2 regions of the Erwinia pyrifoliae DSM 12163 genome follow, and region 2 is predicted to be linked to the other one. Evidence: predicted binding sites of a transcription regulator. Region 2 holds the regulator's gene; the other holds the start of a gene.

Region 1 (4,024 bases), 1.4 Mb from region 2:
ACGGCAACTACTTCGGTAAGAAAAAGTATCTGGTCATGCTGGAGCGTGCCGGCTATGTGCCGCAGACGCTGCCGCTGAAAGAGAGCGCGAACCTGTGGTATTTGCTGGGCAATATTCCACTGCTTGGGTTCCCTGGCTGGCTGGTGGTTGACCCGTTCTATGGCGGGATGTACAAAATAGAGCCTCCGCGCCTGCAGGTCGTGATGAGCCGGGTCGGCGCTCGCGGAGCCTGATGATTAAACCAGGCCTGGCCGGATTTCCGGCCAGCTTACTGTGCGGTGGGTTGTACCATGCCCTGTGCGGGTTTGTAACGCTCCAGAAACTGTGGCTGGAAGATGCACATACGGATGGTGTTACGGTATTCACCGTTAATAAAGAACTCGTGGATTAACTCGCCTTCCACCTCAAAGCCCAGCTTGCGATAGATGTGAATCGCCTTTTCGTTCTCTTTATCGACAATCAGGTAAAGCTTGTAGAGATTCAGTACCGAGAAGCCATAATCCATTGCCATCTTGACCGCCTGACTGGCCAGTCCTTTGCCCTGATGACTGGGGGCGATGATAATCTGAAACTCCGCCCGGCGGTGAATATGATTAATTTCCACCAGTTCTACCAGCCCCGCATTGCTGCCGGCATGCTCCACCACAAAACGCCGCTCGCTTTGGTCGTGAATGTGCTTGTCATAGAGATCTGACAGCTCCACAAAAGCTTCATAGGGTTCTTCAAACCAGTAGCGCATCACGCTGGCGTTATTATCCAGCTGGTGGACAAACCGCAGATCTTCCCGTTCCAGCGGGCGCAGTGTAACGTCGTGGTCAACAAATTTGGCACACATAACTCTTCCTGTTTGCAGATGCTGTATTGCCCGCCAAGTATAGTGTTTTGCCGGCAGCAAAAAAACGCGCCGGACGGCGCGTTGAGCTGTTGGCGTCTTTATCGTGCGCCTTGCCGGCGATCAGAAGTTATAGCCAACCACCAGGTAGTAGCCGAAGCCGGTGGATTTCACGGTGAAATCCCCGCCGCCGAAGTTCTGTACCACGCCGTCGTTCCACTGTCCGCCGTTGTGGAAGTAACGCGCAACAAACGAGTAGTGCCAGTGGTCGTAGCCGAGAGAAAGAATATGACTGGAGGCGATGGCATTGCTGGTGCGTGCCGGCCGGGCGTTATCGCCAAGGTTGGAACCCCAGTCAAAGTTGGTGAAGCCAATATAGCTCAGATTACCGCCCCACAGGGTGGTGAGCGGCACAAGGTATTTCACTTTGAAGCGGTAGCCGTCCCAGCTGTCCTCGTTAGTTGCGCCGTAGTTTTCCCACTGATATTTCGCATACAGGTTCAGCGACAGGCCAATGTCAGAATGGGTATCGATGTCGGTGCCCAGCCCCATATACCAGGTATTTTGGCGGTTGGCTTTATTATCGCCCATATCGTAGACGTAGTTGTTGGCGAAATACCACTCTTTGAACGGGCCAAAGCCCAGCTGGGTGCCGGTCAGTTTATCGATAGAGAAGCGTGGTTCGATCTCCATAAAGAACGGGGAACCGTCATCCCACGCGCCTGTGTCATTACCGTTGCCGGTGCCAAAGAATTTCGGCACATCGATATAGCCGTAAAAATCAAACCAGTCTTTATGCGCAAAGGCTTCGTATTCAAGATACACATCGTTACTCAGCTTGGGTCCGAAGCGGGTGTGATAGCTGCCCACCACGTTAACGCTCTGATGCCACCAGTCTGAAACGTATTCGGCGTTACCGGTTTCAGCGGCTGAGGATTGCGTATAAGAGAGCGCGGCCAGCGCTCCGGCGATCATTATTTTATATTTCATTCGTGCTTTTCACATGCTCAGTGACCTGTCTGGCAGCTATCGTTCAGGTCGGGTTGCCGCTTCTACAGGCGAAAATGGGTGGTTACAGCTGTGGCGAAAACACCCGCTTAAATGCTGCGGCAGTGTGCCGCTATCAGCGCTCTAGCAAATAGGTATCACTCGCGCTTGTCAAAGTCTGTTTCATTTCAATTTAGTTAAAGTGTGACTTTAATCACAAAAAAACCATGCAGAGTGAACTTTATCGCTATGGTGCTATTGAGAAGATTTTTTCTCAGGGTAAACGGTTGCCTGGTCATGAATGGGCAAATCGCGCCGCTTTAGTTACTGACCCTATCGATCTGGTTGCGCACCGAACGCGCTAAATAATAAGGTTTTCTTATAAAATAAAGGCCTGGATTGCTGACTGACAGCCAGCCGCCGTCGCGATGGGCGCGCCGACTTGGCCCGTTACTGCTATCGCGCGCTGGTGCGGTAGTTGACGGTCAGATGATTATTGAGGATGGTGAGTACCGGATCCAGTGGTCCCCGCGTCACCGTGGTATAGACAAAGCGGAAAGGGCCGTCGGCGGGAAATGACGACGGCAACGCCTGCTCACCGGACAGCGCGGGCAACGCCATACAGCGCCCCCGGCTGCATAACGTTATTTTCAGGCCAGGCGGTGGAGCGCTGTCGGGGGTAATGCGCCATGCTACCCGTGCGACCACGGCCGATGTGGGAAGCGGCCCGCCAGGCTGTAGCTGGCGACTGGTGATTTCCTGCTGACCGCGAGCAATCACGCCGCCGAAGCTCTGACGGCTCCAGGAACCGCTGTGGCTGGCGTGCACGGCAAGCGGCAGGATCAGCAGCAGGGCAGGCAGCACGCTTTTCACGACTGGCCGCCTATCATCCAGGTCATGCGCACATTACGCTGGCTGTTTATCTCCTGACTTGACAGCACCACCAGCTGCGGGAAGATGCGCCGCAAATAGCGTGACAGCATCAGGCGCAGAGAGGGGTTAACCAGCAGCACCGGCGGGGCTCCAATGCCTTCCTGATGTTGCAGAGCCAGTCCGGTCTGCTTCATCAGGTTTTCCGCAATACCCGGCTCAATGGCGCTGCCGCTTTGTGTGGCCTGCACCAGCAGTTGTTCCAGTGACAGATCCAGCCCAATCACCTGAATGTCGTCATCAGCGGTAAACCACTGATGGGTGATTGAGCGCGCCAGGCGCACGCGCACGCGGGCGGTTAATTCATCGGCATCACTCTGCGCGCTGGCAAATTCGGCCAGCGTGTCGATGATGGTGCGCATGTCGCGGATGGCAATACGTTCGGCCAGCAGGTTTTGCAGCACCTTATGCAGCGTGGTCAGCGAGATCACGCCAGGTATCAGGTCTTCGACCAGCTTAGGTGACTGTTTGGTCAGCTGGTCAAGCAGCTGTTGCGCTTCCTGGCGGCCAAACAGCTCTTCGGTATGGATGCTGATCAGATGATTCAGATGGGTGGCGACCACCGAACTGGGATCGACCACGGTATAGCCCAAAGTTTGTGCCAGCTCGCGCTGCACTTCATCGATCCACAGAGCGGGTAAGCCAAATGTCGGTTCCACGCAGGCCGTGCCCGGTACGTCACCTTCCGCACAGCCCGGGTTGATCGCCATAAAGCGTTCCGGTATCACTTCGCCGCGACCGATCTCAACGCCTTTGAGCAAGATGCTGTAGGAGGTGGGAGAGAGATCGAGGTTATCGCGAATATGCACCGGCGGCGGCAGAAAGCCCATCTGCTGGGCAAACTTTTTACGGATACCGCGCACGCGCGTCAACAGCTGGCCCTGCTGTTCCTGATCGACCATCGGGATCAGCCGGTAGCCGACCTCCAGCCCGAGCACGTCCTCCATCTGCACGTCAGACCAGGTGGCTTCATTGACCTGTGCCGCTTCGGCTTCGGCCCGCGCTTTATCTTCCGCTAATTCCGTCGGGCTTCCGGGACGTGCGCCTGTCTGGCCTTCACGGCCGCGCAGCCACCAGGCGATGCCCAGCAGCACGGCGGTAAACAGTAAAAACACCATGTTTGGCATGCCGGGGATCAGACCGAGCAGGCCGATCACCCCCGCTGCCAGCAAGATAACGCGTGGCGAGCTGAACAGCTGGCCGATCATCTGCTCGCCAACATCCTGCTCGTTGACCACACGCGTGACCACCACGCCGGCAGCGGTAGAGATCACC
Region 2 (4,024 bases):
TGATTGGCGCAGCGCTGAAGCCACAGTACGCTGATAAAGCCCGCGAAATCCTTAACGTGGCGGCGGCCGAAGGGGTGATGGTGCTGGTAGCCGGTAGCGGCGTGATGCGCTTCGCGCCATCGCTGGTGATAGAGCCTGCCGATATCGCCGAAGGCATGGTGCGCTTTGCTGCGGCCGTTGATAAAGTACTGGGCTGAGCGACGGTGCGCTAACCGTGCGGCGACCGCTTATTCGGGTTGCCGCTATGACGATTTCCCCAAGCGACGTGACAGCCAGTGGCCATGATGTGGGCGCTGGCTCCAGGCCAGTGATGAAATGGTGTGCATGGTGTTAAGGTGGTCGAGAATACGCTCGATGTGACCTTCCAGCAGGGTCACCGGGCCATGCTGGAAATTGTCCGGTGCCTCCAGCACATTGCTTTTTGAACCCGGCCCGTCATATTCCAGCCGCTGCTGGCAACGTTGCAGGGCTATCTCGCAGGACTGAAGATAGCGCTCCGCCAGCGAGGCGGTGAGCATGGTATGTTCCCGCGCCATAATCGTCATCGCATTAATATGTTCAACGATCAGCTGGCTGTGGGTAACCCACAGTTTCATATCGGCCAAATAGCGGGAATTGAAGCCAGGCTCCTGCATCGCCTGATTCAGGGAGTTATACAGCGCGTTATGCGCCTGATTGACTTTAATACGCTGGTTCGCCAGCTTGCTGACATCCTGTTCATTGCCTAACAACATCTGCAACGCTTCCTGAAAGGCCTCCAGCGCATCGTTTGCGTTCTGGCGCAGCAGCCCGCTCTGCCACTGCGGCCACAGCCAGATGTTGCCGCCAAAGGCAATCAGGCAGCCCATCAACGTATCGAGCAGGCGCGGCAATAAGAAGCTCTCCCCGTTCAGCGACAAAAGCTGGAGAGAATAAACCGCCGTTACCGTAAAGCCCACCGTCGCCCAACCGTAGAACTTGCGTAAAATCAGGTAACTGACCAGGGTGATGGCCAGCATCACCAGTAATGTCATTGACTCAGGAGCATGCAGGCGCAGGGCCAGTGCGGCAACCGCCAGCCCGGCCAGGGTGCCGAGCGCCCGGTGCTGGATGCGCACCCGGGTGGCACTGTAGCCGTTCAGGCTGACAAACATCATGGTCATCAGTATCCAGTACGGCTTCGGCATAGCCAAAAACAGCGCCAGCGTACTGGCAAAGGTCAACATCACCGCATAGCGTGCGGCGGTGCGCAAAGCGGTAGATTTAAGCGAAAGGTAGCTTTTCAGCGCCGGCAGCAGCGGCAGGCGGCGCTGACGGTCGGCCATCAAATCGCGGCGGTAAAGCGGGCGTTGAGTGCGCAGCACGCGCGCAATACGGCTGAAATGGTAGTAGCAAAAATGACCGACCGGATTATCCGGATGCTGATGGACTACCTTCTCCAGCGCTTCCAGCGGCTGCTCCATCTCAAAACGTTTGGGGAAGCGGTGATACAGGATATCGTCAGCCAGCTCGCGCAGACGGGCGGCGATACGCTGCGCATTCCAGCGGATCACCGCCTCGGCGTGGCTCAGGCGCACCAGTTTTTGCACGTCTTCCGGCTGATGCAGGCTGACGGCGATGTGCTCCTGCAGGTCAAGCGCCACCTGGAAAGCGCGCGTCAAAGGCTGGTAGTGCTGGTTGCGGTTGGCTGCCAGCATATGAATTTGCTGGTAACAGGTAGTGATGAGGTCGACGGCCTTTTGCTGGCGGGCAAACAGCGGCGGCATGGCGGTTGAGGGATCGTTCAACTGATTTAAATGGCGATACTTTGCCTCGCAGTAGTCAGCCAGCTCGCGATATAGCAGGCTGAGCGTTTCGCGCATCGGCTGCTCTTTCCACAGCCAGAACCAGAACCAGTTAAATACGCCGTACCAGATGGTGCCCAGGATATACAGTAACGGAGGCTGCCACATCGGCACTTTCCCCGCGAGGCTAAGGGTGAAGATGGCGGCAATCAGCGAGGCGGGCATCAGGCGGGCATGCAGCGGGCCGATCTCGCCGGTAACCCCCAGCAGCATCGCCATCAGCAGCAGGATCAGCGGCAGCGGGATCCCCTGGGCGCCGGCATACTGGATAATAAAACTGCTGCCGGCGAACAGGCCTCCGCCCACCATCAGGCGTTTAAAGAAGTGTTTATGCGGCGTATCCAGCCCGGCATTGTTGCAGCAGGCGGGAACCAGTGAGAACAGCAGACCTTTCTGTAAATCTCCCAGCAGCCAGCCAAGTGCAACCGGCAAACACAGCACCAGCGTTTGCCGCAGTGCGTAGTTAACTTCAGGTTGATAAATGATTCTGCGCCACATCAGCCGCACCAAATAGAAAAAGGCGCGACAGAGGCTGGCGCGCCGTGGGTTCAGGGGCGATTAACGCGTGCCGTAAACGACGATGGTTTTACCGTGTGCGGAGATCAGGTTTTGATCTTCCAGCATTTTCAGTATACGACCGACCGTTTCGCGCGAGCAGCCAACAATCTGGCCGATCTCCTGACGGGTGATTTTGATCTGCATCCCGTCCGGGTGCGTCATTGCATCGGGCTGTTTTGCCAGGTTCAGCAGCGTCTGGGCAATGCGTCCGGTCACATCAAGGAAAGCTAAATTACCCACTTTTTCCGAGGTGACCTGCAGGCGACGCGCCATCTGCGAAGACAGGCGCATCAGGATGTCAGGATTGACCTGGATCAGCTGACGGAATTTTTTGTAAGAGATTTCAGCCACTTCACAGGCTACTTTGGCACGTACCCAGGCACTGCGTTCCTGGCCCTCTTCAAAGAGGCCCAGCTCGCCGATAAAATCCCCCTGGTTGAGATAAGAGAGGATCATCTCTTTCCCTTCTTCATCCTTGATTAATACCGCTACTGAACCTTTAACGATGTAGTAAAGGGTTTCCGCCTTCTCACCCTGATGGATCAGCGTGCTTTTGGATGGATATTTGTGAATATGGCAATGGGACAGGAACCATTCGAGAGTAGGGTCTGTTTGCGGTTTGCCGAGAACCATTCGCTGTTATCCTCTGTTGTCATCTGGCCTGAATACATCCGGTTTACCACGCAGCAAGTGCCACGATCCCCTTGCTGCCGCACGTAAATATTGGGGATATACGGGGGGCTGAATCCCTGCCAGGCGTTGACATAGTCAAGCGTTCCGATAGGAAAAGACACGGGTCGCTCCGGGGCAAGCCGTATGCTGTCGTTTCGTTTTCACCAACATCATGATGCAGATGAAATTTACAGCCTCGTTTGTAGCACAGCTTGGGATGGCTGTCTTCTGTTGTCTCGCTTCAGCATAGTCAGAAAAAGAGAGCGTTGCCGTTTAAGTGACTGCGGCGTACTCTGCTGTAACTAAATGAATTGGAGGATGTTGTTATGCAGGCACGGGTTAAATGGGTTGAAGGGATGACGTTTTTGGGAGAATCCTCATCCGGCCATCAGGTGCTGATGGATGGTAATTCGGGCGATAAAGCACCAAGCCCGATGGAAATGGTGCTGATGGCCGTCGGCGGCTGCAGCGCCATAGACGTGGTTTCGATTTTGCAAAAGGGCCGCCACAGCGTGGCTGACTGCGAAGTAAAACTGACCTCAGAACGCCGCGAAGAGGCACCGCGTATCTTCACCCACATCAACCTGCACTTTATGGTCAGCGGAACCGCGCTGGCGGATAACGCGGTAGCGCGTGCGGTCGATCTCTCTGCGGAAAAATACTGCTCGGTGGCGATCATGTTGGGCAAGGGGGTGAAGATAAGTCACAGTTATGAAGTTATCGCACTGGCCTGATCCAGCCCCTTCGCTTAGCGGTGAAAGGAAAGAACGTCAGCCGATTTTCTTTCCTTCAATCAACCGCTTGACCAGCGGCCCCATAATCAGCTCCATCGCCAGCCCCATTTTGCCGCCCGGCACCACCAGGGTTTTGATATGTGAGATAAACGAACCCTGCAACATGGACAGCAGGTAAGGGAAATCGATATCTTCCAGCCCCTGAAAGTGGACAACCACGAAACTCTCATCCAAAGA

The links. Region 2 encodes CRP, which controls carbon source genes, mostly activating them, when cyclic AMP is high. Its sites were predicted from a motif close to ATGTGANNNNNNTCACAT; they were not measured.
Region 1: EPYR_RS04750 (nucleoside-specific channel-forming protein Tsx) is a predicted target of CRP. The motif match lies at 2,022-2,039, and genes of this name have one in related genera.

What each region holds. Positions count from the first base shown of each region.
Region 1 is NC_017390.1:1,068,353-1,072,376, forward strand. It holds gene EPYR_RS04740 (hypothetical protein) at 1-233, shown strand, start outside; gene speG (spermidine N1-acetyltransferase) at 269-835, opposite strand; gene EPYR_RS04750 (nucleoside-specific channel-forming protein Tsx) at 956-1,822, opposite strand; gene EPYR_RS04755 (flagellar protein FlhE) at 2,276-2,692, opposite strand; gene flhA (flagellar biosynthesis protein FlhA) at 2,689-4,024, opposite strand, start outside.
Region 2 is NC_017390.1:3,703,286-3,707,309, reverse strand. It holds gene argD (bifunctional acetylornithine/succinyldiaminopimelate transaminase) at 1-197, shown strand, start outside; gene EPYR_RS16925 (YccS/YhfK family putative transporter) at 243-2,321, opposite strand; gene crp (cAMP-activated global transcriptional regulator CRP) at 2,382-3,014, opposite strand; gene EPYR_RS16915 (OsmC family protein) at 3,380-3,787, shown strand; gene EPYR_RS16910 (phosphoribulokinase) at 3,824-4,024, opposite strand, start outside.